4 regions of the Actinoplanes sp. L3-i22 genome follow, and region 2 is predicted to be linked to each of the others. Evidence: riboswitches for the same ligand, from Rfam matches in the RefSeq annotation. Region 2 holds a riboswitch; each other region holds the start of a gene.
The links. A riboswitch is a leader RNA that binds a small molecule or an ion and turns the genes downstream of it on or off. The one in region 2 is predicted to bind cyclic di-AMP.
Positions count from the first base shown of each region.

Region 1: it holds a riboswitch for cyclic di-AMP, as region 2 does, so the genes downstream of both, L3i22_RS01780 (hypothetical protein) here and L3i22_RS08515 (C40 family peptidase) in region 2, are expected to answer to the same signal.
Region 3: it holds a riboswitch for cyclic di-AMP, as region 2 does, so the genes downstream of both, L3i22_RS14410 (C40 family peptidase) here and L3i22_RS08515 (C40 family peptidase) in region 2, are expected to answer to the same signal.
Region 4: it holds a riboswitch for cyclic di-AMP, as region 2 does, so the genes downstream of both, L3i22_RS02615 (transglycosylase family protein) here and L3i22_RS08515 (C40 family peptidase) in region 2, are expected to answer to the same signal.

Region 1 is NZ_AP024745.1:383,085-390,924, forward strand. It holds gene L3i22_RS01765 (ATP-binding protein) at 1-85, shown strand, start outside; gene L3i22_RS01770 (beta-phosphoglucomutase family hydrolase) at 184-924, shown strand; gene L3i22_RS01775 (glycoside hydrolase family 65 protein) at 939-3,308, shown strand; gene L3i22_RS01780 (hypothetical protein) at 3,378-4,412, opposite strand; cyclic di-AMP (ydaO/yuaA leader) riboswitch at 4,416-4,549, opposite strand; cyclic di-AMP (ydaO/yuaA leader) riboswitch at 4,758-4,894, shown strand; gene L3i22_RS01785 (hypothetical protein) at 4,900-5,937, shown strand; gene L3i22_RS01790 (ABC transporter ATP-binding protein) at 5,997-6,770, opposite strand; gene L3i22_RS01795 (ABC transporter permease) at 6,763-7,659, opposite strand.
Region 2 is NZ_AP024745.1:1,840,648-1,848,487, forward strand. It holds gene leuS (leucine--tRNA ligase) at 1-2,327, shown strand, start outside; gene L3i22_RS08500 (TVP38/TMEM64 family protein) at 2,680-3,486, opposite strand; gene L3i22_RS08505 (type 1 glutamine amidotransferase) at 3,571-4,284, opposite strand; gene L3i22_RS08510 (Mur ligase family protein) at 4,318-5,538, opposite strand; cyclic di-AMP (ydaO/yuaA leader) riboswitch at 5,953-6,137, shown strand; gene L3i22_RS08515 (C40 family peptidase) at 6,192-6,974, shown strand.
Region 3 is NZ_AP024745.1:3,251,026-3,258,865, forward strand. It holds gene cydB (cytochrome d ubiquinol oxidase subunit II) at 1-720, opposite strand, end outside; gene L3i22_RS14395 (cytochrome ubiquinol oxidase subunit I) at 733-2,148, opposite strand; gene L3i22_RS14400 (BlaI/MecI/CopY family transcriptional regulator) at 2,225-2,575, shown strand; gene L3i22_RS14405 (M56 family metallopeptidase) at 2,572-3,489, shown strand; cyclic di-AMP (ydaO/yuaA leader) riboswitch at 3,603-3,738, shown strand; gene L3i22_RS14410 (C40 family peptidase) at 3,755-4,735, shown strand; gene L3i22_RS14415 (MarR family winged helix-turn-helix transcriptional regulator) at 4,966-5,427, opposite strand; gene L3i22_RS14420 (epoxide hydrolase family protein) at 5,481-6,554, shown strand; gene L3i22_RS14425 (AAA family ATPase) at 6,602-7,840, shown strand, end outside.
Region 4 is NZ_AP024745.1:560,923-568,762, forward strand. It holds gene L3i22_RS02600 (ExeM/NucH family extracellular endonuclease) at 1-2,826, shown strand, start outside; gene L3i22_RS02605 (LysR family transcriptional regulator) at 2,932-3,807, opposite strand; gene L3i22_RS02610 (nuclear transport factor 2 family protein) at 3,878-4,237, shown strand; gene L3i22_RS02615 (transglycosylase family protein) at 4,245-4,856, opposite strand; cyclic di-AMP (ydaO/yuaA leader) riboswitch at 4,858-5,041, opposite strand; gene L3i22_RS02620 (STAS domain-containing protein) at 5,514-6,299, shown strand; gene L3i22_RS02625 (PP2C family protein-serine/threonine phosphatase) at 6,296-7,699, shown strand; gene L3i22_RS02630 (trans-acting enoyl reductase family protein) at 7,696-7,840, shown strand, end outside.

The DNA.
Region 1 (7,840 bases), 1.5 Mb from region 2:
CCAACTGTGCGACGAGGTGACCACGGCGACCGGGCCGATCGGCACGTCGATAGGGCTCCGAATTGATCTTGGTGGGTTGAGCTGAAAGCTGAAACAGCAGCTTGAACGGCTTATGAAACACCCAGGAAATGTGAAGGAGCCCTTCGCCTCTCGTCGTGCGACGGGTGCGACTACATTGGGCGCGTGCTCGGACTTCCTTCCCAGGTGACCGCTTGCCTTTTCGATCTTGACGGGGTGCTGACTGACACCGCCCTTGTGCACAGTGCCGCGTGGAAACAAACGTTCGACACGTTCCTCCGGTCGTGGTCGGAGCGGCATGATCAACCGTTTGTGCCGTTCGATTCCGGGGTCGACTATCACCGATACGTCGACGGCCGGCAGCGGGCCGACGGCGTCCGTACGTTCCTCGCCTCCCGGGACATCACCCTGCCCGAGGGCACGCCCGACGACGGTCCCGACCAGGACACCGTCAACGGCGTCGGCAACCGTAAGAACCTGCTCGTGCTCCAGAAGATCAAGGAAGGCGCCGTCCAGGTCTACCCCGGCTCGGTGGAGTACCTGAAGGCCGCCAAGGCCGCCGGCCTGCGCCGCGCGGTCGTGTCGGCGAGCGCCAACTGCAAAGACGTGCTCGAGGCGGCCGGCATCGCCGACCTCCTGGAGGTCCGGGTGGACGGGGTGGTCGCGCGCGAGCTGGGCCTGCCCGGCAAGCCGAAGCCGGACACCTTCCTGCACGGCGCGAAGCTCCTCGGCCTTCCGCCGGAGAGCTGCGCGGTCTACGAGGACGCCCAGGCGGGCGTGGCCGCGGGCCGGGCCGGCGGGTTCGGCCTGGTGATCGGCGTGGACCGGGTGGGCCAGGCCGACGCGCTGCGGGAGAACGGCGCCGACGTCGTTGTCACTGATCTTTCCGAACTGATCAATCTCTAAGAAGAGGCACGACCGTGATCCGTGAACGGGCCTACCCCGTCGACCCCTGGCACATCCGGGAGACCCGGCTGGACCTGGACCTGCTGGCCCAGTCCGAGTCGGTGTTCGCTCTCTCGAACGGCCATATCGGGATACGCGGAAATCTGGACGAGGGCGAGCCGCACGGCCTGCCCGGGACCTATCTGAACTCGTTCTACGAGCTGCGGCCGCTGCCGCACGCCGAGGGTGGGTACGGATTCCCCGAGTCGGGCCAGACCATGGTCAACGTGACCAACGCGAAGCTGATGCGCCTGCTGGTCGACGACGAGCCGTTCGACGTCCGCTACGGCGAGCTCCGCTCGCACGAGCGGGTGCTCGACATGCGGGCCGGCACGCTGGAGCGGACCGTGGAGTGGGTCTCCCCGTCCGGGCAGGGCGTGCGGCTGCGCACGGTGCGCCTGGTCTCGTTCACCCAGCGGGCCGTGGTCGGCATGCTCTACGAGGTCGAGCCGCTGGACGGCGCGGCCCGGCTGATCCTGCAGTCCGAGCTGGTGGCGAACGAGCAGCTGCCGCCGAGCAGCAAGGACCCGCGGGTGGCGGCCGTGCTGGCCCAGCCGCTGCAGGCCGAGGAGATGCTGGAGCAGCGCTCCGGCGGCCTGCTGGTGCACCGCACCAAGGTCAGTGACCTGCGGATGGCCGCGGCCATGGAGCACCTGGTGGAGACGCCGGGCCGGCACGCGATCACCACCGAGGGGCACGGCGACTGGCTGCGTACCACGGTGGCCTGCCGCCTGGAGCCGGGGCAGAAGCTGCGCGTGGTCAAGCTGGCGGCCTACGGCTGGTCCAGCGTCCGCTCGCTGCCGGGCCTGCGGGACCAGGTCGGCGCGGCGCTGGCCAGCGCCCGCCTGGACGGCTGGGACGGCCTGGTCCAGCAGCAGCGGGAGTACCTGGACGCGTTCTGGGACCACTCCGACGTCCGCGTCGAGGGCGACCCGGAGGTGCAGCAGGCGGTCCGGTTCGGCCTGTTCCACACGCTGCAGGCCGGCGCCCGGGCGGAGAAGCGCCCGATCGGCTCCAAGGGCCTGACCGGGCCGGGGTACGACGGCCACACGTTCTGGGACGCCGAGACGTTCGTGCTCCCGGCGCTCACCTACACCCAGCCCTCGGCGGCGGCGGACGTGCTGCGCTGGCGGCACTCGACGCTCGACCTGGCCCGGGAGCGCGCCCAGACGCTGGGGCTGCAGGGCGCCGCGTTCCCGTGGCGGACCATCCGTGGCCAGGAGTGCTCCGGGTACTGGCCGGCCGGCACCGCGGGCTTCCACATCGCCGCGGACATCGCCGACGCGGTCCGGCGGTACGTGCAGGCCACCGGCGACCTCGACTTCGAGCGTGAGGTCGGCCTGGAGCTGCTGGTGGAGACGGCGCGGCTGTGGCGCTCGCTGGGTCATCACGACCGGCACGGGCGGTTCCACATCGACGGCGTCACCGGGCCGGACGAGTACACCGCGATCGTGAACGACAACATCTACACGAACCTGATGGCGCAGCAGAACTTCATGACCGCGGTGGACGCCTGCAAGCGGCACCCGGACCTGGCGCGCCGGTTCGGGGTCGACGACGAGGAGGCGGCCTCCTGGCGGGACGCGGCGGCGGCCGTGCACATCCCGTACGACAAGGAGCTCGGCGTCCATCAGCAGTGCGAGGGCTTCACCCGGCTCCAGGAGTGGGACTTCGAGAACACCCCGCCGGAGGGTTACCCGCTGCTGCTGAACTACCCGTACTTCGATCTGTACCGCAAGCAGGTGGTCAAGCAGGCCGACCTGGTGATGGCGATGTACATCCGCGGTGACGCGTTCACCCCGGAGGAGAAGGTCCGGAACTTCGCGTACTACGACGCGCGGACCGTCCGGGACTCGTCGCTCTCCGCCTGCATCCAGGCCGTGATGGCGGCCGAGACCGGGCACCTCGAGCTGGCCCACGACTATCTGGGCGAGGCCGCCCTGATGGACCTGCACGACCTGCACCAGAACGCGCGGGACGGCGTGCACGTGGCGTCGCTGGCCGGCTCGTGGATCGCGCTGGTCGCCGGCCTGGGCGGGATGCGGGACTTCAACGGCCAGCTGTCGTTCGCGCCGCGGCTGCCCAGCCGGATCAACAACCTGGACTTCTCGCTGCTCTGGCACGGCCTGCGCCTGCGGGTCAACGTCACCGCCGACGAGGTGACCTACTCCCTGCGCAACGGGGGCGGCTCGGCGCGGCTCACCCTGCTGCACCACGGCAAGGAGATCGAGGTCACCCAGGTGCGCCCGGTGTCCATGTCGATCCCGTCGGCCGGCCCGGTGGGCCCGGCGCCGACCCAGCCGGCCGGCCGCGCGCCGGTGCGGCGGGCCACGCCGCACCACTGATTCTCCGGTATCAACGAGAAAGCCCCCGGTCCGCGAAGGACCGGGGGCTTTTTCATGTTCGGTGCGGCGCTACAACAGGGACACGTGCACGTGGTCGGTGTGGTCACTCGGACCGTGGTACGCGTGCCAGTTGCCGGTCGCCGGGAACCAGATCTGTTTGTACCAGATCACGTAGTATATTCCGAGCCGGTCGGCGTTCCGGACCAGGAACGCGGTGAGGTCGTTCCCGTACCTCATCATGTCGTCGTTGTGCGCGACCGAGAAGCCACTCTTCTGCAGTGACCAGTCGCAGGCCCGGCCCTTGGGATGCTCGAACGGACCGCCGTTGCGATGGCAGCCGACGAATCTGTTGAAGCCGGCCTTCTTCACCTCCTGGTAGAGGTGCAGAGTCCGCTTGGTGATGCAGCCGTCGGTCGTCGGGTCGTCCTGGTTGCAGGACTCCGCGGAGAAGCCGCCGTCGGAGTTGCGCGGCGCCGGGGCCGCGACCTTGGAGACCGCGTCGACGAAGCCGTTCGTGATGGTCTTGTTGATGCCGGTGCCGCCGCCGAGCAGCTCGAGCTGGCCCTCGGCCGAGTCGTGCTGCTTCTGCTGGATGGTGAGCTGGGTGGTCTGGTTCTTCAGCTCGGCGTCCAGCTTGGTCTTGCTCTCGGTGATCGTGGTGAGAGCGGTGTTCAGCTCGTTCAGCTTCGCGTCGTGCAGCTTGTTGATCTCCTCCAGGGAGACCGCCTTCTCGATGAAGTCCGACGAGTTGTTCGCCTGGAGAAGGAAGCTCAGCGTGTTCAGCGTGCCGAACTCGTACTGCTGGCGGGCGATCGCGTTGACCTCCGGGATCAGCGCGTCACGGCGCTTCTCGGCGTCGGCGATCTGGGTGGCCAGCAGCTTCTGGTTCTTTTTCGAGGTGGCGACCGCGGCCTTGGCGTTCACGAACCGCCGGTTGGTCGCCTCGAGCTGATCGGAGAGGTCATCGCTCTCGTCCCCCTCCGCAGGGGTCGACGAGGTGCCGCTCGGAGCGGCGAGTGCCGGCGTGACCGGTGCCACGAATATCGTGGTGGCCACGAGCGGCGCCAGGGCAAGCAACAGCCACCGGCGGGGACGTGCGGTCATCAACAATCCTTCCTAGTCACCGCCGACCGAGTTAGCTGACGGGTTCGGGACGGAAGCTATCCCTACCGCGTAATGCGGATTCACCCCAACTACCTGGTTCCCCGGTTCGCCTTTCGACGATTGGGCGGCGGCCTGCCGGCAACTCGGGGGCGGTGCCGTCCTGGCAGGACCGGCGGCCAGTTTACCTGAGATATCACTCGGCATCAGGGTCAGGAAAACCACCAAAGCCGTTACCTTCCGACGACGTTCCGTAATGGCGTGACGACTCGTGACCGGGCCGTTGCAATAAGTGTGAGAACTGTCGATTCCTCGATCGAGTGGGTATGGTCGGTTCCGGTTCCCGCCCGGGAACCGCCGCCTAATCGCAACAACCAGCGAGCCGGGGATCCACATTTCTTCCGGGGTGAATCCGCGTCAGCGGTAGGGATTTCCTTCGTCCCGAACCCGTCAGCTAACCCGGCCGGCGGCCGACGGAAGGAAGCAGCCAGTGCAGCAAGTGACTGCGCGGCGACGATGGGTGGCCGTTCTCGCGCTGCTGGTCGCCGCAAGCGGGATCGCCGGTGTCGGCACACCGGCGGCCGCGGCACCCCGGCCCCTTGCCGCCCCCGGGGAGTCCGGTGACGACGGTGAGGGCGGTACCAAGTCCCTGCTCGACAAACTCGACGAGGCCTCCAAGGGTTACGTCACCGCCAAGACCAAGTTGCAGACGTCCAAGACGCAGCAGACCAAGCTCGCCGCCGCCCTCAAGCAGTTGGACGCGGCGATCGGTCCGCAGCAGGACTCGCTCAACAAGTACGCCGCGCAGGCGTACGCGATGGGCCGGCTCGGACCGCTGAGCGCGCTGCTCACCGCGGACTCCTCGGCCGGCTTCCTGGACCGCGCCCAGCTGCTGACCACCGTGGCCGAGCGGCAGAACCAGGCGATCTCCGACCTGCGGACCACCCGGGAGAATCAGGGCAAGGCCAAGACGGCGATCGACGCGACGATCATCGAGCAGCAGCGTCAGGTCAACGTGATGGCCAAGAAGAAGATCCAGGCCGAGCAGGCCCTGAAGGACGCGAACCAGGGCTCCGACTCGGGTGGCTCGGGTGACTCCTCCGGCAGCAGTTCCAACGCCGACCAGCCGTCCGGCAGCCTCTCCGGCGGGTGCACCGAGGACGACCCGACCACCACCGGCTGCATCACTCCGCGTCTGCTGTACGCGATGAAGCAGGCGCAGAAGGCCGGTTTCACCCGGTACGTCGCCTGCTTCCGGCACCAGAACAGCGGGGAGCACCCGAAGGGCCGGGCCTGTGACTTCGCCGCCGACAAGAGCGGTTTCGGCGGGGTGGCCACCGGTGCCAGCAAGACCTACGGCACGAACCTGGCGAACTACTTCATCCACAACTCGGACACGCTCGGCGTGCTCTACGTGATCTGGTTCAAACGGATCTGGCTGCCGAGCAGTGGGTGGAAGTCGTACAGCGGGGCCGGCGGGACACCGTCGACCGACCACACGAACCACGTACATCTGTCGGTGACCTAGCCGTTGACTCCACAAAAAGAGCCCCGGGCCACTGGCCCGGGGCTCTTTTTCGACGATGCCTACTTCTGCATGTACGCCTCGTACTGCTGGAGGATCTCCTCGGTCGGCCCGTCGCCGCGGATCAGGCCGGACTCCAGCCAGATGACCCGCTCGCAGGTGTCCCGGATCGACTGCTCGCTGTGGCTGACCAGGAACACCGTGCCGGCCTCCTCGCGCAGCTCGCGAACCCGCTCCTCGCTGCGGCGGCGGAACTTCGCGTCACCGGTACCGAGCGCCTCGTCGATCAGCAGCACGTCGTGCTTCTTGGCCGCGGCGATCGAGAAGCGCAGCCGGGCCTGCATGCCGGACGAGTACGTCCGCATCGGGAGCGAGGCGAAGTCGCCGCGCTCGTTGATGCCCGAGAACGCGATGATCTCGTCTTTCTTCTGCTTCACGTCGGCCGGCGACATGCCCATGGCCAGGCAGCCGAGCTCGACGTTGCGCTCGCCGGGCAGGTCGTTCATCAGCGCGGCGTTGACGCCGAGCAGCGACGGCTGGCCGGCCGCGTAGATCGCGCCCTTGGACACCGGCAGCAGGCCGGCGACCGCGCGCAGCAGGGTCGACTTGCCCGAGCCGTTGCTGCCGATCAGGCCGATCGCCTCGCCCTTGTAGGCCACGAAGCTGACGCCCTTGACCGCGTGCACCTCGCGCACATTGGCCGAGTTGGTCTTGGTGACCAGCCGCTTGAAAGCCGAGAGCGGGCTGGTCTGGTTCGCGCCGATCGCCCCGACGATCTTGTACGTGATGTGGGCGTCGTCGCAGATGACGGTCGGTTCGCGTTCGATGTCAGCCACGGCCGTAAACCTTTTCTCCGCGCCAGAAGTAGAGGAAGCCGCCGACGCTCACGATCGCGGTCCAGATGACGGCCTCGGTCCACAGCAGGCCGGGGGTGCCGGCCAGCTTGACGTCCTCCATCAGCGAGTGCCGGAACAGCTCGATGAAGACCAGCATCGGGTTCGCCTCGATCAGGTGAAGCTTCCAGCCGTGCAGGTGGTCGGTGAAGCGGGTCACCGGGTAGAGGACGGCCGAGCCGTACATCCAGAAACGCATGATGAACGGGATCAGCTGCTTGATGTCCCGCAGCTTCGAGCCGAGCCGCGCGAAGAACAGGGCCAGCCCGGTGTTGAAGAGGGCCAGCAGGAACATCGCCGGGAGGATCAGCAGCCACTCGACGTTGATCGGCTCGCCGGACATCAGGACGATGACGAGCAGCACGCACATGGCGGTGATGAAGTTGCGGATCTCCACGAGGGCGACCGACAGTGGCAGGCTGCCCCGCGGGAAGTGCAGCGCCCGGATGATGCCCAGGTTCGCCGTGATCGCGTTCGCGCCCTGGCCCACCACCTGCTGGGTGAATCCGAAGACGAAAACACCGATGCAGAGGTACGCGATGAAGTTGCCGGCGCCGGCACCGGTCCCGATGATGACGCCGAAGATGATGTAGTAGACCAGCGCGTTCATGATCGGCGTGACGACCTGCCACAACGTGCCCAGGTTCGTGCTGCCGAGCTGTGAGGTGGTCTTCGCCTTGGCGTGGGCCGTGATGAAGTGCCGGTAGCCCCAGAGCTGACCGGCGTACTCCAACGGGCTGGCAAGTCGCCCGGAAGAGGCAAGGCCGTGCCGCTGCGCCAACTCCTTGAGGGGAGTGGCAGGAGCGGTTTCGGCAACCGCTGTCTCTGGCATGGGGTGGTGCTCCGATCTCGTCTGCCGGTACGAGGCTGCGGACTCCCGTGTTTCGCCGTCTGGCACAACAAGAAGCATGACAGGCGTCCGCTGACGCCGATGGTACGGGTTCGTATCGACGTCGAGGCAAAGGTATCCGACGTGGCGGCGGAACGCAACCGTTACGTCGTAGCGCTATAGT
Region 2 (7,840 bases):
GCTGGACCCAGTGGATCTTCCTGCAGGTCTTCAACTCCTGGTTCGACCCCGAGCTGAACAAGGCGCGCCCGATCACCGAGCTGATCGCCGCCTACGAGGCCGGCGAGCGCGGTGCCGAGTGGGCGACCCTGTCCCCGGTCGAGCGGCGCAAGGTGATCGACGGTCACCGGCTGGCGTACATGTCCGAGGCGCCGGTCAACTGGTGCCCCGGCCTGGGCACCGTGCTGTCGAACGAGGAGGTCACCCCGGACGGGCGCAGTGACCGCGGCAACTACCCGGTCTTCAAGCGCAGCCTGAAGCAGTGGATGATGCGGATCACCGCGTACGGGGACCGCCTGATCGAGGACCTGGACACGCTGGAGTGGCCGGAGCCGGTCAAGCACATGCAGCGCAACTGGATCGGCCGGTCCCAGGGCGCGCATGTTGATTTTTCCGTTGATTCCGACAAAATCACCGTCTTCACCACGCGTCCCGACACCCTGTTCGGCGCCACGTACATGGTGCTGGCGCCGGAGCACGAGCTGGTCGAGAAGATCGTGCCCGCGGCCTGGCCGGCCGGCACCCACGAGGCCTGGAAGGTGGCCGCGACCCCGGCCGAGGCGGTCGCCGCCTACCAGGCCAGGGCCGCCGCCAAGACCGAGGAGGAGCGGACCGCCGACGGCAAGGTGAAGACCGGCGTCTTCACCGGCGCCTACGCGGTCAACCCGGTCAACGGCGAGAGCATCCCGGTCTTCGTCGCCGACTACGTGCTGGCCGGCTACGGCACCGGCGCGATCATGGCGGTGCCGGCCCACGACGAGCGGGACTTCGAGTTCGCCACCGTCTTCGAGCTGCCCATCGTCCGTACCGTCGCAGGCCCTGAAGGGTTTGAAGGTGCTTGGACGGGCGACGGCGTCGCCGTCAACTCCGGATTCCTGGACGGGCTGAACAAGGCCGAGGCCAAGGCCGCGATGATCGTCTGGCTGGAGGAGCAGGGCAAGGGCGCCGGCGCCACCACCTACCGGCTGCGGGACTGGCTGTTCAGCCGGCAGCGGTACTGGGGCGAGCCGTTCCCGATCGTCTACGACGAGACCGGCCTGCCGATCGCGCTGCCCGACTCGATGCTGCCGGTGGTGCTGCCGGAGACCGACGACTTCTCGCCGCGCACCTTCGACCCGGACGACGCGGACACCGAGCCGGAGACCCCGCTGTCCCGCAAGAAGGACTGGGTGCAGGTCGAGCTGGACCTGGGGGACGGCCCGAAGACCTACACCCGCGAGACCAACACCATGCCGCAGTGGGCCGGCTCCTGCTGGTACGAGCTGCGCTACCTGGACCCGCACAACGACGAGGTGCTGGTCGACCCGGTCAACGAGGCCTACTGGATGGGCCCGGAGGCACCCGGCGCGTCCGGCGGCGTCGACCTGTACGTCGGCGGCGTCGAGCACGCCGTGCTGCACCTGCTGTACGCCCGCTTCTGGCACAAGGTCCTGTTCGACCTGGGCCACGTCTCCAGCTTCGAGCCGTTCCACAAGCTGTTCAACCAGGGCTACATCCAGGCGTACGCGTTCCGCGACGCCCGCGGCGTGATCGTCCCGGCCGAGGAGGTCGTCGAGCGCGACGGCAAGTGGTACTACGGCGACCAGCAGGTCAACCGGGAGTACGGCAAGATGGGCAAGTCGCTGAAGAACGTGGTCACCCCGGACGAGATGTGCGAGCAGTACGGCGCCGACACGTTCCGGGTCTACGAGATGGCGATGGGCCCGCTGGACGTCTCCCGCCCCTGGGAGACCCGCGCCGTGATCGGCTCGCAGCGCTTTCTGCAGCGTGCCTGGCGCCTGGTCGTCGACGAGGAGACCGGCGCGACCCGGGTCACCGACGAGCCGCTGGACCCGAAGTCCCGCAAGGTCCTGCACAAGGTCATCGCCGGCGTCCGCGAGGACATGGACGAGCTGCGGTTCAACACCGCGATCGCCAAGCTGATCGAGCTGACCAACACGCTGACCCCGCTGCCCACGGTGTCCCGCGAGGCGGTCGAGCCGCTGGTCCTGATGATGTCCCCGTTCGCGCCGCACCTGGCCGAGGAGCTGTGGGGCAAGCTGGGCCACCAGGGCACGCTGGCCTACGCGGACTTCCCGGTCGCCGACCCGGCCCAGCTGGTGGCCGACTCGATCACCTACCCGGTCCAGGTCAACGGCAAGGTCCGCGGCCGGGTCGAGGTCTCCCCGGAGACTCCGGAGGAGGAGGTCCGGGCGCAGGCCCTGGCCGCCGTCGCCGAGGCGCTGGGCGACAAGACCCCGAAGAAGGTCATCGTGGTCAAGGGCCGCCTGGTCAGCGTCGTCGTCTGAGTCGCTTCAAGATCAAGATCAAACCCCTGCTTGGGTACGTCGTCAAGCGCTCCGTCCGCCCGGTGCCACCGGATGGGCGGGGCGCTTGGTCGTTCCCGGACCGATCGGCCGGCCGGCGGCCGGACCGGCCTGGTGGAAAGTGCCGGGCCTCGGCTGGTGCTCAGGGTCGCATCGCGGGTCCGGAAGCGGCCCTCAGCGCCAGCCGGGGGCCTGGGCCGCGGCACGGCCTGGAGTCCGGCGCGGCTCGCGGACGGTGCGCGGCGGGACACGGTGGGGCGCGGGCGGGGCTTCGGTCGTACCGAGGGAAAGAAGTGAGCGGGAGTGGCGGCGCCTGAGTGAGCCCGGGAGGGGATCAGGCGGGCGCGGCGGCGCGGCGGGAGGTCTGGCGCCAGCGCAGCACGATCGCGGTGGAGAGGATGAAGCTGATGATCGCCGGGGCGATCGTGATCGGGCTCATCCTGCCGGGGGCGACCACCGCGGCGCCGATCACGGCGTAGGTGACCGTGGACGGGATGGCGGCGATCGTGGTGCCGAGCAGGTAGCGCTTGCGGCAGACGCTGGTGGTGCCGTAGGCGTAGCCGACCAGGCCGAACGGGGCCAGCGGAAGGAACCGGACCAGGAGCACCGCGGCCAGGCCGCGACGGTTCAGCCAGCCGTCCAGGCGGGCCAGCCGGCCGCCGGCCTTGGCCTGCAGCACGCCGCGGCCGGCCCAGCGGCCCAGATAGTAGGTGGCGGTGGCGGCGATCAGGGCGGCGGCCATCGCGGCGATCGCGCCGGTCGCGGCACCCAGCAGGGCGCCGCAGGCGACGGTCACCGCGGTGCGCGGGACCAGGACCGACAGCAGCAGGCCGCCGAGGACGGCGACCGCGACCGCGGCACCCGGGCCGAGCGCGACGACCGCGTCGCCGATCTCCCGCATCGGGAGCAGGGCGGCCGCCGCGGCGAGACCGCCGATCGCGACGGTGAGCAGGCCGAACCGGACGAACCGGTGCTTGCGGCCCACCGGCGTCCGCTCCGCCGCGGCCCGGTCGACGACCACGACGGCGGTTGAGGCTGAGGGGACCGGGTCGAGGACCGCGGTCGCGGTGGGCTGGCTGATCGGCGCAGCCTGAGAGTCCCCGGGAAGGGCGCCCGTGGAGTGATCAGGTTTGTCGGTCATGCAGGCCTACCGCCCCAACTGTCGTCGGTTCAGGACAAGGTCGTGCTGCTGTGTTCCGCGCTCGTCTTCGTCGTCATGTGGTCCTCACGCCGGGAGGGCGGCGGCGAGCCGCTCACCCCGGAGACGCTCGGACCAGGTGTCGTCAAGGGGCGCAAGCCTATCCGCGCCGGTGGACCAACGCAGTAGCAGATCGGCTAGCGCTGGGTTGCGAGACAGCGCCGGACCGTGACTGTAGGTCCCGATGATCTTCCCGGCCCAGGCTCCCTCGGTCTGGCCGTCGTTGCCGATGCCACCGGTCACCCGGGCCAGCGGCGCGGCGTGCGCGCCCAGGTGGGTGCGGCCGCCATGGTTCTCGAAACCGGTCAGCGGGGGGAGCCCGAGCCGCGGATCGATGTCGCCGCGGAGCTCGCCGACCGCGCGGGTCTCACCGCGGTCGGAGTTGATGTCGAGCAGACCGAGCCCGGCACATTTGGTCCCCTTGGCGAAGAACGAGTGACCGAACAGCTGGTAACCCGCGCAGATGGCCAGAACCGAAGCACCCTGGGCGACGGCCCGGTGCAGACCGCCGTCGGTGATCAGCCGCTGGGCGGCGAGCGCCTGCGGGCCGTCCTCACCGCCGCCGATCAGGTAGATGTCGGCGGTGGTCGGCATCTGCATGTCCGAGCGGACCTCGTAGGTCTCCACCGGGATGCCGCGCGCGGCCGCCCGGTGCGCCAGGATCAGCATGTTGCCCCGGTCGCCGTAGGTCGACAGCAGATCGGGGTAGATCCACACGATCCGCAGCGTGCTGTCGTTCATCTCTGGACCTCTGTCCTACGGTGCGGGAACGGCTCAGTTGACACGGTCGAGCCCGGCTCGGATGTCCTGGAACGCCGTGTAGTTGGCGATCACCTCGAGACGGCCCGGCGGCACCTGCGCCAGCGCCTCGTCGAAGGTGTGTACGTGCTGGAACGGGACCTGGTTCACCTGGAGGCGGACGGCCAGGTCGTACGCCCGGTCACCGGTGATCAGCACCGGCCGGTCACGCAGCGGGGCGAAGTCGACGTCCCACAGCCAGGAGGTGTCCAGACCGTCGGGGTCCCGCGCGTTGATCGAGAGCAGGGTCGGCGCCTGGTCGGCCATGTCGAACGCCTCGAGCCAGCTCGCCGGGTTCTTCGCCAGGAGCAGGCGGATGTTGCGGCCGTCCCGGTCGACCTGCGCGTACCGCCCGGCGATCGAGGTGACCCGGGAGAGGCGGGGCAGCGCCTCGATCGGGCGAACCCCGAACTCGCCGGCGACCGCGAGCGCGGTGGCCGCGTTACCCAGGTTGACCTTGCCGGGGAGCTGCAGCTTGACCAGGTGCCAGTCGCCGCGCGGGTCGATGACGCCGTCCTCCTCGACCACCCACTGCGGGGCCGGGCGGCGGAGCGGGCAGCCGGTGCACCACCAGTCGCCGTTGGCCCGCTCGATCGGGTGCCCGCTCTCCGGGCAGACGAACGAGTCGTCGTGCCAGCGCTGGCCGGCACTGAACCAGGTGCTCTGCGGGCTGGAGCTGGCCGCCCAGACGACCATCGGGTCGTCCGCGTTCGCCACCACCTTGATCTCGGGGTGGCCGGCGAGCGCGGTCTTCCACAGCTGCGCCATCATCGCCACCTCCTTCGCCCGGTCCAGCTGGTCCCGGGAGAGGTTGAGCAGCGCGACCACCTTGGGCCGGGTGGCCTGGATCACCTGGGGCAGGTAGTGCTCGTCGGTCTCCAGCACCGCGAACGGGGTGTGCCCCTCCTTCGCCAGCGCCGAGGTGTGCCCGGTGGGCATGTTCGCGCCGTACCCGTTGGTGGCGACCCGGCCGAGCACGCCGAGCGCGGCCGCGGTGAGCCGGGTCGTGGTGGTCTTGCCGTTGGTGCCGGACACGAGCGCCACGGCACGGCCGGACGCCAGGTGGGCCAGGAGGTCCGGATCGATCTTGAGACCGATCCAGCCGCCGATCACCGACCCGTCGCCGCGTCCCGCGGCCCTGGAGAGCGCGGCCGCCGTCTTCGACGCGGTGGTCGCGACAATGGCCCGTAGAGGCATCTTCCCGTCCGTCACGCCAGCGAGGGTACCGGACCCGAGGGTTACGTCGAGTTGCCGGAAGGCCTGGATCACCGGACCAGGCCGGGTAGTCCGAACGGGTTACCACGTTTGCGCCGATGGTTGACGTTCCGCGATCACGAACGGGTTACCACCTGAGTTTTTGTGTGTTCTGGTTCACTGGGGGTGATCGACAGTGCGTGTGCGGTCGACTACGAAGCGCGATGACATTTGTCTCGCGGAGGTAACAAACTGGACAGGGGCCAGTGTGCCAACTACGCACAGTGACGAGACGGCGTCTAACGTTCATGGGCGAAGTCGGGTACCAAAGATTCACCGGCGGCATCCGCTCGCCGGTTCGCGCTCAACCGGTTCACGCCGAGCCCTGCCCCGGACCGGTGGACGCGACCACCTGCACGAACAGAAACGCTGACTAAGGCATCAGGGGGCAGGGACGGGGGAACCAATACCCGGTCCGCGCCGCGCCGTCCCACCCGACGACGCGGAGGCAGGACCTTGGGGTGAAGCCACCACACGGTGGCCGGGCAAGCCTTCCCGCCCGAACCCGACAGCTAACCTCGCAGGCGTGCCGGAGGGAAAACCTGACCGTGCACGAACACCGTTCGGGCCGCCACCGCGCGAGCCGCAGCCGTCGCATGTCCGGTGCCACCACCGCGGCACTTTCTCTGGGGTTCTGCCTCTGCGCCGGCCAGCTGATGGCTTCGTCACCCGCGTCCGCGGCGACGACACCCACCGCGCAAACCGCGACCACCGCCGCCGAGTCGGCTGCGGTGAAGCCCACGTTGACCTACCGGGTCAACACCCTGAACCTCGCCTGGGGTTCGACTCTCAAGGTCACCGCCAAGGTCATCGACCCACGTACCGGGAAGATCGCCAAGGGCACCGTTCGCCTGCAGGGGTACCGCAACGGCAAGTGGGCGAACCTGGACACCGACACGTCCAAGACCGGGACGGTCACGCTCACGTCCAAGCCGAAGTCGGCGATCTACATCCGGACCGTCTTCACCGGGTCCGGGTACACGCAGTTCACGAGCATCCGCAAGAAGGTGTCGATCAAGGCCAGCGGCGCGAAGGTGCTGGCCGAGGCGAAGTCGCACACCGGCGCGCTGTACAAGTTCGCCGCCGCCGGGCCCAAGCGCTTCGACTGCTCCGGGTTCACCAAGTACGTCTACAAGAAGGCGGCCGGCAAGTCGCTGCCGCACAAGGCGAACAGCCAGCAGAAGTACGGCAAGGCGGTCAGCAAGTCGAGCAAGAAGGTCGGCGACCTGATCATCTTCCGGTCGGGGTCGTACGGGTACCACGCGGGCATCTACGCCGGTGGTGGGTACATGTACGACTCGCCGCACACCGGCGCCCGGGTCGGCAAGCACAAGATCTACGGCAGCAACTACGTCGTACGTCGTCTGGTCGCCGCCTGATCGGGGTCGATCCGCTCGGCGCGCCTGCCGGGCGGCGGTTCGCCGCCGTGACGGCTGACGCCGGGCAGTGATCCGCCGGGTGGTTGACGGCGGGCGGGGCCTGGCTGCTGGAGGTCTCGCCGGACGTATTCGGCGGACAGCACCAAGTAAATAAGGGACAACGCCAGTGGGGCGCGACCCGAACCCGGGGTCGCGCCCCACTGGCGTTCCCACCCGCCCGGCCGGGCGGGTGGGGCTGCCTCGCGCCGCCGAAAGCAGCCCTGATCGCCGGCCGCCGGTCTCGGCCGGCGTTGAGGGCTGCCTCGCGGCGCGGGAATGGGCCTGAGCGCCAGCAGGTCTTTGCCGCAGCCGGCGGCCTCGATCACGCTGCCGGCGGTGCGGGCGGTCACCGCCAGGAGCCGCCGCAGAGCCGGCGGCGCCGCCGCGGTCGAGCCGAGGGCGGCGGCGCGGCTGGGGGGTGTTTGTGGAGGGATTGCGCGCTCCACAGTCGCCGCTCGTGGGCTCCACTTTCCTCCCTCGCGGCGCTCCACTTTCCTCCCCACCCGCGGGTGAATCCCTCCACCAGGGGGTTTTCGGCCGGTTTGCGCGGGACTTATCGAACCTCGTGCGCCGGATGTCGGAAACCGGACCTCGTGGATCATGCTCGCGCCCTCCACTTCGAGCCACCCCCTGTGAACTGGGATTACGTCCGCGAAAACAGCTCGCGAGCACTCGCTTTCGGGTTGCAGGTGGAGGGAAGTGGAGTAGAGTGGGGCCCAGTGGCAGGACCGAGGAACCGAACCATGGGACTCGACCCGCGGAGCCTGCCGGCCCGAGTTGACAGGCGGTCCGCCCCCTCCGCGAAGGGGTAAACCGCCACGGCAAGG
Region 3 (7,840 bases), 1.4 Mb from region 2:
GCGGCCCTGCCGGGCGAGCATCCCGGCGATGAAGCAGAGCACCGCGGCGGCCAGGGTCAGCCGGGAGCCGGTGGCGATGCCGGCGAGCAGCAGGCCGACCGTGCCGAGGTTGCCGCCGTTGCGGGCCAGCGACACCGCGCGCCGGCGCACCGGGCCGGTGGTCCGCAGGGCCAGGAACGTCGCGCCGAGCAGGACCGTGCCGAGTAAGGCGGCGAGCGCGCCGAGCCCGGCGGCCGGGGTGAACAGAGGGGAGAGGCTGCGGCTGAGACCGTTACCGATCACCGCGCCGTCGGCGTTGAGGGCCAGGCCGTGCATGAAGACGCCGAGCTGGGCGCCCCAGAGCAGCACCACCCCGGTGGACGAGCCGGCGAGGAGCCAGTCACAGCGGCGGCGCCAGGACGGCGAGTCGTGCTTGCCGCGGAACTCGAGGGCGACGCCGCGCACCGCGAGCAGCAGCAGGATGCCGACCATGGGCAGGTAGAGCGCGGAGAGGAGCGCCGCGTACCAGTCCGGGAAGGCGGCGAAGGTGACGCCGATCGCGGCGACCAGCCAGACCTCGTTGCCGTCCCAGAACGGGCCGATCGTACGGATCGCCGCCCCACGCTCGTGCTCGTCGCGCCCGAGGAACGGGGCGAGCACCCCGACGCCGAAGTCGAAGCCCTCGAGGACGAAGTAGAGCACCCAGGCGAGGACGAGGATCGCGAACCAGAAGGTGATCATGAGTCGGGGCTCCTAGTAGGCGGGAACGGGCTCGGCCTCGGGCGCGCTGTCCGAGATCTCCGGGGCCAGGGGCTTCCGGGACAGGTGGACGACGAGCTTGAACCAGGCGATCGCGAGGAATCCGTAGACCAGCGTGAAGCCGGCCAGCGACGTGATGACCTCCGCGCTGGTGAGCCCGGGGGAGATGCCGTCGGACACCTTGGAGATGCCGAACGCGAGCCAGGGTTGCCGGGCGGTCTCGGTGAAGACCCAGCCGAACGTGTTGGCGGCGGCCGGCAGCAGCGGCGAGAGCAGCAGGATCCGCTTGATCCAGCCGGGCACCCCGGCGCCCGGTTGCAGGAACGCGGGGAGCAGCGGGATCCGCCACGTCCGGTTCGACGAGGCCCAGAGGTAGTACGCCGCGAGCGCCATCCCGGCGACGCCGGCGCCGATCATCAGCCGGAACGTCCAGAACGCCACCGGGATCATCGGCACGTAGCTGCCCGGACCGTACTGAGCGGAGTACTGCGCCTGCAGGTCGTCGATCCCCTGCACGGTCCCGCCGAAGGAGCCGGTGCCCAGGAAGGACAGCAGGTGCGGGATCTCCACGGTGAGGAACGGCTTCTCGTGGCCGAGCTTGCCGATCGCGAAGACCGAGAACGGCGCCCCGGTCGTGGTCGCGTAGAGCGCCTCCGCGGCGGCCATCTTCATCGGCTGCACCGCGGTCATCACCTTGCCCAGGTGGTCGCCGGTGATCGCGGTCAGCGCGCCGCCGATCAGCATCAGCCACGCGCCGAGCCGGGCGAGCGTCCGGAAGGCGCCGTCGGCCGCGACCCGCCACACGCCGATCGCGAGCAGCAGACCGCCGCCGGCCATCGCCGCCCCGGCCATCGTGTGCGGGAACGCCGCGAGCACCACCTCGTTGGTGAGCAGCTCCCCGAAGCTGGTCAGATGGGCCCGGCCGGTCGCCGGGTCCAGTGCGTAGGCCACCGGGTTCTGCATGAAGGAATTGGCGGCCAGGATGATGTACGCCGACAGCAGCGTCCCGACCGCGACGACCACGATCGTGGCCGCGTGCACCCTCCGGGGCAGACGTCCCCACCCGAAGTACCACAGCGCGAGGAACGTCGCCTCCAGGAAGAACGCGAGCATCCCCTCGATCGCCAGGGTCGGGCCGAACACGTCGCCGTAGAACTTGGCGAACGCGCTCCAGCCGAGCCCGAACTGGAACTCCTGCACGAGGCCGGTGACCACGCCGACCGCGAACGTGACGATCAGCAGCTTGCCGACGAACTTCGTCAGGTGCAGGAACTTCTCCGAGCCGGTGCGCATCCAGGTCAGGTGCAGGCCGGCCGCGGCCGCCGACAGGCTGATCGACAGCGGCACGAACAGGTAGTGATAGATCGTCACGACCGCGAACTGCAGCCGGGTCAGGTCGAGCACGTCCACCGGGTGTCCCCCTCTACGACTCTTCGTAGTAGATACTACGAGACGTAGTACGACTGGCCCTAGTAGGATGGGTCACATGGCACTTGGCGGTCTCGAACGTGAGGTCATGGACCAGTTGTGGGCTTCGCATGTCCCTTTGACGGTCCGGCAGGTCTATCTCGGCATCCTCGCCGACCGTGATCTGGCATACACCACGGTGATGACCGTGCTCGACCGTCTCGCGAAGAAGAAACTGGTCGTGCGAACCATGGAGGACCGCGCCTATCGGTACGCCCCCGCGCAGTCCCGCGAGGAGATGACCGCCGCCCTGATGTTCGACGCGCTCAACGGCACTCCCGATCAGGACGCCGCGCTGGCATACTTCCTCGGTCAGCTGCCCCCCGGCGCGATCCAAGCCGCCCTGGACTCCCCACCGAAAGAGACGTGACCGCTCTTCTTCTCGGAGCCCTCGGGCTGACCCTTTCGCTGGTCGCCCCGGGCATCCTGGCCGGCGCTCGCTGGGTGGACCGTGCCCCGGTCGCGGCCGTGCTGCTCTGGCAGGCCCTCACCCTCACCGCGGTGCTCTGCGCGCTCGGCGTGGTGCTGGCCGCCCCCGAGGAGCTGACCCGGGCGGCCGGCGCGGATCACCCGTGGGTGGTCGCGTCGCTGGTGTTCTCCCTGGCGGTCGCCGCGACCATCGTGATCCGGCTGCTGATCTCGCTGATCAAGGTGTCGGTGCGGGCCCGGGCCCGGCGCGAGCGGCACCGGATGCTCGCCGACCTGCTCGATCGCGCCGAACGGCATCAGGAGCTGGGCGGGGCCGAGGTCCGGGTGCTGGACGGGACGCTGCCGCTGGCCTACTGCGTGCCCGGCCGGGAGCCGCGCGTCGTGCTCAGTGACGCGGTGCTGCGGATCCTGGACCGGGAGCAGGTGGACGCGGTGCTCGCGCACGAGCAGGCGCACCTGCGGCACCGGCACGAGCTGGTGATGGAGTCGTTCACCGCGTTCTATCAGGCGGTGCCCCGGCCGCTGCGGTCACGGGCGCCGCTCGACGCCGTACATCTGTTGCTGGAGATGGTGTCGGACGACGCCGCGAGGCGCCGGACGGGCCCGGTCCCGCTGCGGGCCGCGCTGGCCCGGCTGGCCGACGCCGTCCCTCTGGCGGAGGAGGCGCCCGCCGACCCGGCGGGTGAATCCCGCCGCCGGCGACTTGATCGGCTCGGCGGGCCGGCGCCCCGTTCGACCGGTTTGTCGGTGGTCGCCGGGGTCGCCGCGATCGGTCTGCTGGTGTTACCCACCGTGATTCTGATCGTGCCGTGGCTAGCTCAAGCCCTGGATGCGTGGCCGTTTCGCTCACTGTGAGTACCGGTGACTGTGCGGGTAGTTTCCTCGCGGACGCAAGCTTCATTTGCCCGCATGATCCGAGTACGGTGGTCCCCGGTTCGACAGCCCCCCATCGTCCAACCGGCCGATCTGCCGAACCACCGCCTAATCGCCGCGAGGCGAGCCGGGGACCCAGGTTCCCCGGGGTGCAGCCACGAGCGATCGTGGCCGGGCGCGCTTCCCGCCCGAACCCGTCAGCTAACCCGGTCGGCGGCCGAGCAGGAAGAAAGGACAACGCACCTACGTGAAACGGATAGGCGCGCGAGGTGTGCTGCGTGGACTGCTCTGCGCCGTCACCGCTGCCGGAATCGTTCTCACCGGACCTGTCGTTGCCTACGCCACGCCTTCGCCGTCCAGCGTCGAAGCCCAGATCGACAAGCAGTGGAACGAGCTCGAGCCCGTCATCGAGGATTACAACGACGTGCACGGGAAGCTGCTCAAGCTGCAGAAGCAGCAGAAGCAGCTGAACACGACGCTCGCCCCGCTGCAGAAACAGGTCGACGCGGCTCTTGGTGAGGTGCGCGGCATGGCCGCGGACGCGTACATGCAGGGTCCGCCGACCGCCATCGGCGCGATCCTGGGCGGCAGCGCGAGCAACCTGACCGAGAAGCTCTCGCTTCTCGAGCAGCTGGCCGCCAACCGCCAGGCATCGATCGGCGACGTCGTCAAGCTCCGCGACAAGTACGCCGCCGACAAGGCGAAGGTCGACGCTCTGGCGACCGAGATCTCCACCCGGGACACCGACCTCAAACAGAAGAAGTCGGCGATCGAGAAGGAGATCACCTCCCTGCAGAAGCTGCGGCTCAAGGCATACGGCGCGGCCGGAGCCAGCGACGGGCCGTACAAGACGGGCCCGTGCCCGGTCGAATACACGAACGACAAGGGTGGCCGTGCCGCTCAGCGTGCGTGTGACCTGGTCGGGAAGCCCTATGTCTTCGGTTCCGAGGGCCCGAACAGTTACGACTGCTCCGGCCTGACGAAAGCGGCGTGGGCGGCTGTCGGAGTGCATCTCGAGCACTACACGAAGGATCAGTGGGCGTCCGGGAAGTCGGTGAGCCGGAGCGAGTTGAGGCCGGGTGACCTGGTCTTCTACTACTCCGACGTGCACCATGTGTCCATCTACATCGGTGGTGGCATGGTGGTGCACGCGCCGCACACGGGCGACTTCGTCCGGATGGCGACGATCGACCGCGGTCCCATCGCCGGCTATCGCCGGCCGGGCTAGACCGCACTCACGGCGAGAGGGCCGCTTCCGGTTCGCCGGGGGCGGCCTTTTTCGACCCCAATTCTTTCGACCCCCTTTCCCGTACGGCGTGGAGCACGCCCGCCGTCTCGCCTCGGCCCGCACCCGCTCGCCGCCGTCGGAGCCTCGGCGCTCCCTGATCGTGTGGTCCGGCGTCCTGCCCATCGGTCGTCCCTCCCCGTCGATCGGACACCCGGGATCCTGCCCGCCGGCTACGACATTTTCGCGGCGGCGTCGGTGCCCGGTGTGGCCGGGCTCACCGTCCGATGGTGATCGAGGAGCCGCCGGAGCAGCGCGACCAGCTGCTCCCGCTCGGCCCGGGACAGCGGCTCCAGCAGCTCCTCCTGCACCTGGGCGGCGCGCACGGTCAGGTCCCACGCGCGGGAGCGGCCGGCGTCGGTGACGGTGATGATGTTGCGCCGCCGGTCGGCCGGGTCGGGGGAGCGGGCCACGAAGCCGCCCGACTCCAACTCGTTGAGCGCGCCGACCAGGTCGCTCAGGTGGATGCCGGTGCGCCGGCCCAGGTCGGCCTGGCTGGCCGGCCCCTCGACGGTCAGTGAGGTCAGCAGCCGGAGGTGATAGCCCCGTGCGTTCACCGCGGCGAACCCGTCGCCGACCAGGCGGTGGGCGTGCGCGGCGGTCTGGGTGAGCAGCCAGCTGGGCAGGTGGTCCATGTGTCGACGATAACATTGGACCAACTAACGTTCGGGCGGCTAACGTTAGCCGCATGAACGAATTCCGGATCAACCTGCCGCAGGCCGACCTCGACGACCTCACCGACCGGCTGGCCCGCACCCGCTGGCCCGACGAGCTGCCCGGCGCCGGCGACGACTACGGCATTCCCCTGGCCCGGGTGCGCGCGCTGGCCGACCGGTGGCAGAAGTTCGACTGGCGTGGGCACGAGGCGGAGCTCAACTCGTACGCTCAGTTCGTCGTGGAGATCTTCGGCGACCGGGTCTACTTCATGCACCTGCGCAACTCCGACCCGGCCGCCCTGCCGCTGATCCTCACGCACGGCTGGCCCGGCTCGACGGTCGAGTTCCTCGACGTCGTCCAGCGGCTCGCGGAGCACTTCCACGTGGTCGTCCCGGCCATCCCGGGGTTCGGGCTCTCCGGGCCCACCACCCGCCGCGGCTGGAGCCAGCAGCGCGTCGCCGAGGCCTGGGCCGAGCTGATGGCCATGCTGGGCTATTCGCGATATGGCGCGCAGGGTGGCGACTGGGGCTCCGGGATCTCCCGGCACCTGGCCGCCGTCGCCCCGGGCAACGTGGTCGGCGTCCACATCAACTACCTGCCCACCGTCGGCCTGCCGGACGGTCTCACGCCGCGGGACCAGGCCCGCCTCGCCCGCACGACGGAGCTGGCGAAGAATCGGCACCCGCATCAGCTGCTGTTCGCCACCGGCCCGCAGACCCCGGCCTACGCGCTCAACGACTCGCCGGCCGGGCTGCTCGCCTTCTGGGCGGACAAGTTCGACCGCTGGTCCGACCCGGCGACCCCGGTGCCGGACGATCGCATCCTGGCCGACGTGGCCCATCACTGGTTCCACCGGACCGCCGGATCCGCCGCCCGACTGGTCCGGGAGAGTGGGGTGAACGTGCCGGTGGGCTGCCCCGCCCCGCTCGGGGTCGCCGTCCTTCCGGGCGACATCACCCAGTCGATCCGGCCGTTCGCCGAGCAGCGCTACGACGTCCGGCACTGGACCGAGTTCCCGCGGGGCGGGCACTTCGCCGCGCTGGAGGTGCCGGACCTGTTCGCCGACGACGTGATCACCTTCTTCCGGACGCTCACCGATGGCTGAAAGGGCGAGCGGCCGGGGCGGGAGTGGCGCGGGCATAATCGCGTTCTATGAGCGACGCCTTGATCGACAGTCTCACCGCGGCGGTGCTGGCCCGCCCCGACGACCTGACGTTGCGGCTGCACCTGGCCGAGCTGCTGGTCGCGGCCGGGCGCGGGGCCGAGGCGATCGAGCACGCCGCCCAGGTGCTGAGCCGGGAGCCGGGCAACGCGGCCGCGCGGGGGCTGATGACGTCCGCACTGGCCCCGCCGTCGGCCGCCACCGCTCCCGAGCCGGTCGCCGAGGGCGCCGAGCCGGGCACGCCGGCTCCGGCGGCTCCGCCGGCGCCGGCCGGTGGCTTCGACTGGTCCGCGATGGAGCAGCAGTTCGGCGACGTCGTTCCGCCGCGCTTCGCCCGCGCCGGCGACGAGCCCGACCCGGTGACCGGTCACGACGACCGGGCCTTCGACGTCGAGCGCTCGACCGTCACCCTCGCCGACGTCGGTGGCATGGCCGAGGTCAAGAAGCGGCTCGAGGTCTCCTTCCTCGGCCCGCTGCGCAACCCGAAGCTGCGCAGCCTGTTCGGCAAGAGCCTGCGCGGCGGCCTGCTGCTCTACGGCCCGCCCGGCTGTGGCAAGACGTTCCTGGCCCGCGCGGTCGCCGGCGAGATGGGCGCCGCGTTCATCTCGCTGTCCATCACCGACGTGCTGCAGATGTGGGTCGGCAGCTCGGAGCGGAACCTGCACGACCTGTTCGAGTCGGCCCGCCGGCACGCGCCGTGCGTGCTGTTCCTCGACGAGATCGACGCGCTCGGCCACAAGCGCAGCCAGCTGCACTCGTCCTCGATGCGGACCGTGGTCAACCAGCTGCTGACCGAGCTCGACGGGGTGCAGGGCGGCAACGAGGGCGTGTTCGTGCTCTCCGCGACGAACGCGCCGTGGGACGTGGACGACGCGCTGCGGCGGCCCGGGCGGCTCGACCGGACCGTCCTGGTGCTGCCTCCGGACGGCCCGGCGCGGGCCGCGATCATCGAGTTCCACCTGCGGGATCGGCCGGTCGCGGGCGTCGACCTGGACGCGGTCGCCGCGGTGACGGAGAACTACTCCGGTGCCGACCTGGCGCACCTCTGCGAGACCGCCGCGGAGTTCGCGATGCGCGACTCGATCGACACCGGCGAGATCCGCATGATCAATCAGGCGGACATGCTGGCCGCGGTCCGTGAGGTGCGGCCGTCCACCGACGCCTGGTTCACCACCGCTCGCAACGTCGCCATGTTCGCCAACCAGAGCGGCGAATACGACGACCTGGCC
Region 4 (7,840 bases), 1.3 Mb from region 2:
GTCGTCGACTTCGTCAAGGGTGTGGAGAAGGACAGCGGCACCGACAAGGTGATCCTGCTGGGTGACTTCAACTCCTACACCCAGGAGGACCCGATGCAGGTCCTCTACAACGCCGGCTACACCGACGTGCACAGCACCAAGGCGCCCGGCAAGAACTCGTACGTCTTCGGCGGCGAGTCCGGTTCGCTGGACCACGCGCTGACCACGCCGACGCTGACCGACCGGGTCACCGGCGTCGACATCTGGAACATCAACTCGGTCGAGTCGTACGCGTTCCAGTACGACGGCTACGCGCCGTTCTTCAACGCCGACCCGTACCGGGCCAGCGACCACGACCCGGTCGTGATCGGCCTGGACACCAGCGCGCCGAAGCCGGTCGACCTGCAGCTGCTGAGCATCAACGACTTCCACGGCCGGCTCGAGGCCCCGTCCGCCGGTGTCGGCGGCGCGGCCCAGCTCGTCGGGCTGGTCAACAAGCTGCGCGCGGAGAACCCGAACACGCTGTGGAGCTCGGCCGGTGACAACGTCGGCGCGTCGACCTTCATCTCGTCGATCGCCAACGACGACCCGACCCTGGACGCCCTGAACGCGGGCGGCCTGAACGTCTCCTCGGTGGGTAACCACGAGTTCGACAAGGGCGTCAACGACCTGCTGACCCACCTGGACACCAAGGCCAACTTCCCGTACCTGGCCGCGAACGTCTACCAGGACGGCAAGCGGATCCTGCCCGGCTACTCGGTGCAGACCGTGGGCGGCGTGCGGGTCGGCTACATCGGTGTGGTCACGCTGCAGACCCCGGCGATGGTCAGCCCGGACGGCGTCAAGGGCATCGAGTTCCACGACCCGGTGGCCGAGGCGAACACCCTGGCCGCCGAGCTCTCCGACGGCGACGAGTCGAACGGCGAGGCCGACGTGGTGGTCGTGCTGGCCCACGAGGGCGCCGCGACCGAGAACATCACCTCGGCCGAGGCGCTGCAGAACGACCCGGTCTTCGGGGCGTTCACCAAGCTCAGCCCGAACGTCGACGCGATCCTGAGTGGACACACCCACCAGCCGTACGCGTTCGAGATCCCGATCCCCGGCACCGACAAGACCCGTCCGGTGATCCAGGCCGAGGACTACGGCGTCAAGCTGGGCCGAGCCACCCTCAAGTACGACCCGGTCACCAAGTCCGTGATCAGCTCGACCGCGGAACTGATCCCGGTCACCGGCTACACCCCGGACCCGGCCGTCGCCGACATCGTGACCGCCGCCAAGACCAACTCGGCCGAGCTCGGCAAGAAGGTCCTGGGCAGCATCACGACCGACATCAAGCGGGCGTACTCGGCGACCGGTGCCGAGGACCGCGGCTCCGAGTCGGTGATGGGCAACTTCATCGCCGACGTGCAGCTCGACCAGACCAGCGACGCCGGTCGGGGCGGGGCGCAGATCGCCTTCATGAACCCGGGTGGCCTGCGTACCGACCTGCTGGTCGGCGACGACGGGGTGATCACCTACTCGGAGGCGTACTCGGTTCAGCCGTTCGCCAACGACATGGTCACCCAGACCCTCACCGGTGCGCAGATCAAGCAGGTCCTCGAGGAGCAGTGGCAGCCGGCCGGCGCGTCCCGCCCGATCCTGCACCTGGGCGTGTCGAAGGGCCTGACCTACGAGTACGACCCGGCCGCCGCGACCGGTTCGCACATCGTCGCGTCGACGCTGAAGTTGAACGGGACGGTCATCGACCCGGCCACTTCGTACCGCGTCTCGTCGAACTCGTTCCTCGCCGCGGGTGGCGACAACTTCCTCACCCTGGGCAAGGGCACGAACAAGATCACCACCGGTGACAACGACCTGACCATGCTGGTCAACTTCTTCGCCAAGTACACGCCGATCACCGCGGACACCACGTTCCGCAGCAAGGTGTACGTGCCGGCCCCGTCCGACACCACCGCGCCGACCGGCACCTACTCGGTGGACGCGACAAGCATCTGGACCGGTCAGTCGGTCACGCTGACCCAGAAGGCGCTCGCCGACGACGTCAGCCCGGCCACCGAGATCACCCAGGTGGTCAACTGGGGCGACGGCAGCGCGCCGGAGACCCTGGCCGCCGGCGCCACGACGGCGACCCACAAGTACGCCACGGCCGGCACGTTCGCGGTCACCGTGACGATCACCGACAAGGCCGGCAACGCGGCCGCGGCGATCACCGCCGGCAGCGTGACGGCGGCCGCGCAGACCGGCAAGTACAGCCTGGACCGCGTCTCGATCTACGCCACCCAGGCCGTCACCCTCAAGGTGAGCGGCGTGAACGGCACCTCGGTCAAGGTCGCCTGGGGTGACGGTTACACCACCACGGCGTCGGTGAACATGCCGGTGTCGCACACGTACAAGAAGACCGGCACGTTCTCGGTCAAGGTCACCCCGGTGAACGGCGTCGGCGCCGGCACCACCGTGACCGTCGGCTCGGTCAAGGTCAGCAAGGACGCCTGGGCGCCCAAGGTGACCCTGAAGGTGCCGAGCGGCGCGAACCGGGCGTCGTCCTGGTCGAAGGTGACCGGTAAGGCCACCGACGTCGGCACCGGCGTCCGCACGGTTCGGGTCAAGCTGACCGAGCAGCGCGGCAAGTCCTGGTACTACTACAGCCACGGCAAGTGGACCAAGGCGTCCTCGCGGACGTCCGCCCTGGCCAAGGCCGAGGTGTTGAACGCGTCGCTGAGCGGGAGCACCTGGAGCGTCCGGATCTCCGGCGTGAAGAAGGGCAGCCTGCGGATCAGCTACTGGGGAGTGGACAAGGCCGGCAACACGTCGGCCGCCAAGGTCTACTTCCGGACGATCACGCGGTAACACCTGATGGACCGGGAGGCCCTCGTCGCGATCTGCGCGGCGGGGGCCTTTCCGCTGTTCCGGGCGGGCTGCGGGCGTACCGTAAGCGGATTTTGATCTTGATTTTCAGGCGAACGCGGCCAGGCACCGCTTGAGGAACGCGGCCAGTGCCGGACTTGTCCGCTCCGGCCAGACCAGGGCGAGCAGCGCCGGGATCCCGATGCCGTCGATCGGCACGGCGACCAGGTCGGGATGCGCGGCCGCCATCGACTCGCTGAGGACCGCGACCCCGAGGCCGCGGCGGGCCAGGCCGGCGACGGTGTCCGGCGAGGTGGCGACGAGCGCGACCTCCGGTCGCAAGCCGGAATCCGCCACCCCGGCCTGGTCGAGCACGTCCCGGATGCCGGTCCCTTGCGGCAGACAGACGATTTGGTACGACCGGAGCCCCGCGACCGTGACCCGGCCGCGCCCCGCGAGCTCGCTGCCGGGAGCGGTCAGCGCCACCAGCCGCTCGCTCACGATCACCTGCGACGCGAGGTGTTCCGGCGGCGCCCCGGCCAGCCCCGCCAGCGCCACGTCGAACGCGCCGGCGCGCACGCCCGCGACCAGGTGGTCCGAGTTCGCCTCGGCCAGCTCCAGCTCGATGCCGGGATGGTCGCGGTGGAAGGCGGCGAGCGCGTCGAAGAGTGGCGCGACCTCGCAGCCGATCACCATGCCGATCGTCAGCCGGCCCCGGATCAGCCCCTTGACGTCGTCGATCGCGTCCCGCAGGTCGAGCGTCGAGTCGAGGGCGGCCCGGGCGTGGCGCAGCGCGACCGCACCGGCGTCGGTGAGCCGCGCGGTCCGGCCGCTGCGGTCGAAAAGCTCCGCGCCGAGCTCGTGCTCCAGCGCCTTGACCTGCGCACTCACCCCGGACTGGGTGATGTGCACCCGCTCCGCGGCGCGGGTGAAGCTGCCGGTCTCGGCGACCGCGACGAAGTACTCCAGCTGCCGCAGATCCATGAGTAGAAATTGTAGTAGCCAGAAGAACCATCTGTTGGACTTGTGGATCGGGTAGGGGCAGGGTGAAGTCATGAGCGAACGCGAGAAGGCACAGCAGCCCGAAGACCTGACCCGCCTCTTCGTCGAGCGCGCCAACGCGAAGGATGCCGAGGGCCTCGCCCTGCTGTACGAGGAGGACGCCGTGATGGCCTACCCGCCCGGCAGCCAGACCGTCGGGCGCGCGGCGATCCAGCAGCTCTGGGCCGAGCTGCTGCCGAGGATGCCCCGCTTCGAGCCCGAGCCGCCGCTGCCCACGCTGATCAGCGGCGACCTGGCCCTCACCGCGACGCCGCCGAGAGACGGGGCCGGGGCGAGGGCGCAGGTGGTCCGCCGGCAGCCGGACGGAACCTGGCTGCGGGTGCTCGATCAGCCGGAGTTCGCCCGGCCCTGAGCTGCTCCTACAAGGCCAGGCGCTGGCCGACCGTCAGCCGGTTCGGGCTGCCCAGGCGGCTCGCGTTGGCGCGGTAAAGGGCCTTCCAGCCGCCCTTGACGCGGTAGCGCGTGGCGATGGCGGAAAGGGTGTCGCCGCGCTTCACGACGTAGGTGCCGGTCGTCCTCAGCGGCGAGTCGTAGGAGGCCAGGCGGTAGGGGTTCACCGCGGCGGTGGTCCGCGCCTTGGTGAGCCCGCGACGCCCGCAGGTGGGCCAGGCACCGATGCCCTGGTTCCGCAGGACCCGTTCGGCGACCGTGATCTGCTCGCTCTTGGAGGCCACGTTGGCGGTCGAGCCGTACTTCCCGCCCCCGTGCGCACGCCACGTGGACCGGCTGAACTGCAACCCGCCGTAATAGCCGTTGCCGGTGTTGATCCGCCAGTTGCCGCCGGACTCGCACCGGGCCACGGCGTCCCAGTTCACGTCCGGGGCGGCGCTGGCGGGTGTGGCTTCGACCGCCAGCATGCCGACCGCACCGGCGAGACCGGCGACCATGATGCCGAGCGCGCGTTTCAGGGCGCGCGGAGACTGGGCTCGCCGGGAGACCGCACGACGAACCCGCTTGTTCAGGTGAAGCATGAAGTTTTTCCCTCCACGCCTGCGAGGTGAGCTGTCGGGTTCGGGCCGAGGAGCCCGGCCGCCGTCAGGCGGCTTCACCCCGAGGCGCGCTCAACGTGAGCGCGCCGGAGAACTTGTGGGTCCCCCGCTCCATGCCTGTGTGTTGTTGACCGTGACCAGCAGGCAGGACTCGGCGTTCCGGCCACGGTGTCCGCAATTGCGGACTGCCGACGGTAGCCACCACCTCTCCGGACTGACCACGCCCGGAAGCGGGGCTGGTGACTTTGTTCTCACAAATTAGCCGCTTTGATCTTCCTTTGTGTGAATAACAACCCGAGTTCTTCAGTGGCGGCGCCGGTTGCCACCTACGTGGTCAACCGTGCGGGGGAACGCCGTTTGTGACCGGACACGCAAGAGTGGGTGCGCGGTTCGGCGTGCCTGGGCCCCGTCTCGCCGAACCGGTCATCCTCCGCATGACGGCTCATCACCGCTTTGTTGTCTGATGTGGGCGCGACCCGGGTGCGCGGGCCACGAGGACGCGCAGTTCGCGCGGATTGTGCATGAATTGGGCTCTGATGGGTGTCGTCCCTTGTCGGCTGCCGCGTCCCGGAGAACGATGGGCGGCATCCAGCCGACCTGAGCCGACGAGCCAGAGACCGACCAACCAAAGGTCGTCACATGGAGCATCCCGCGTACGTCGTAGTCACCGCGGAGGGCACGGTTCGTCTGGTACTCGCAGGATCACTGGTCCTGGTGCGCCACGCCGACGTGCTGACGCATCTGGAACAGGCGTTGAAGGCCGAGCCGAGCACGCACGTGGCCGTCGACCTGACCGAAGTCACCTCAATGGACTCCTCCGGAGTCGCTCTGCTGCTGCTCGTGCGCCGGTGCGCGCGGCGCGCGGCCAAGACGTTCCACGTGGCCGGCACTCCCCCCGAGGTGCTGAGACACCTCCATCTGGCCGGCCTGACCGTGTTCCTCGGCCTGCGCCCGCCGGACGACGCCCGCCTTTCACGCACCGGCGGCCCGGCCCCGCCGGAGTTCGCCACCTCGGGCGGGCGCGCCGCGCCGCTCGCCGAGGTCCTCGACGAGGCGTTCGGCGGCGACAACATGGGACACATCCGGCGGCAGCTGTCCGGCTACGCCGACGGCCTGGCGATGTCCGGGCAGGAGCGCTACAACCTGCTGCTCGCGGCAACCGAGATCATGACCAACGCGGTACGTTACGGCGGCGGCTCGGGCCACATCACCGCTGCCGGACGCGGCAACCTGCTGTTCCTCAGCATCAGCGACAGCGGCCGCGGCATTCCCCGCCGCTACCGCGGCGAACGCCCCCGCCCGCGCCCCGGCCACATCGGCCTCTACGGCCTGTGGCTGGTGGGCCAGATCTGCCAGCGGGTCGACATCGACACCGGCCCCGGCGGCACCAGGGTTCAGCTGACCTTCGCGGTCGCGACCGGGTGACCGTCCGGCACACCGCCATGAACGGCAACCAGCACGACGACGACGCGCCCGTCGAGGCCGGCGGTGCGGCCTGCCCCGACCGGGGACGGGATCTGCTCATCGCGGCGTACCGGACGCTGGGCCGGTCACTGAACCTCGACCGCACCGCCGCTGCCGCCGTCCGCCTCGCCCTCCCCGAGCTGGCCCGGGTGGCGGTGCTCGTCCTCGCCGTCGACCGGCAGGAGGCGCGGTGGTGGGCGGCAGGTCAGGAGAGCGCGCCGGCCCCGAAACCGGATCAGGACAACACGGTCGCTCAGGCCGACCTGCCCGGCTGGATCCAGGCAACCCTCACCGACTCCGGCGGCGCCCGGGTCCGGCCCATCCCGCCCGGCCGATGGGCCCTGCCCGACGGCGCCGAGCACCAGGGTCACGGCGTGATCGTCCGGGTGACGTACTCCTACCAGGGCCGGGGCGCGCTGCTGCTGTTGCGCGACCCCGATCAGGCGACCTTCACCGAGGCCGGCCGATCGGTCGCGGCCGAGTTCGGGACCGCGGTCAATCGCGCGGTGACGGCGGCCGTGCTCTACCGCGAGCAGGCCGAGGTCGCCGAGACTCTGCGCACGGCGCTGCTGCCCGCGCCGATACCCGACGTCGCCGGTCTCGAGCTGGCGTCCGTGTACCGGCCGGCCCGCGAGGCGCTGCGCATCGGTGGCGACATCGTGCACGCCGAGCCGCGCACCGAGGGCGGCGTGTTCTGCGTCCTGGGCGACGTCTGCGGCAAGGGCGTCGAGGCGGCGGTGGCCGGCAACCGGCTACGACAGTCGCTCCAGGTGCTGCGCCGGATCAACGGACAACCCCTGGACATGCTGAACCTGCTGAACGCGGCGACCTTCGACCCGCACTCCACCGAGGCGACGCAGTTCGCCACCCTGATCGTCGGCGTCGTCGAGGCGCTGCCGCACGGGGGTGCCCGGCTGCGACTGGCCGCCGGCGGCCACCCGCCACCACTGGTCGTGCGGCAGACCGGAACCGTGGACCCGGTACCCATCGGCGGCATGATGCTCGGCGTCGAACACCCGGCGACGTTCGCCGAGGCGACGATCCAGCTCGCCCCGGAAGAGGCCTGCGTGCTCTACACCGACGGGGTCGTCGACGCCGAGGGCGGCCCGTACGGCGAGCCGTTCGGCCTGCGCCGTCTCGTCACCCTGCTGGGCGAGTACACCGGCATGCCGGCCGCCCTGGTGACCGAGCGGATCGGGCAGCGGACCGGCGACTGGCTGGGCCGAAGCGATCACGACGACATCGCGGCCCTGGTCATCCGGGCCACCCCGGCGAAACGAAACCACCGCCGCCATGATCGACCCGTTGTTACCGATGAGTTTCCTAAGGTGCGGTCCGGGGTGCACAATCACCGATCATGAGCGATCGTTCACGTGATTTCGAGGTGGTCATCTACGGCGCCACCGGCTTCGTCGGTGTGCTGGTGGCGCGCTATCTCGCCGGGCACGCGCCGGCCGGCACCCGGATCGCGCTGGCCGGGCGCTCAGCGGCGAAACTGGCGG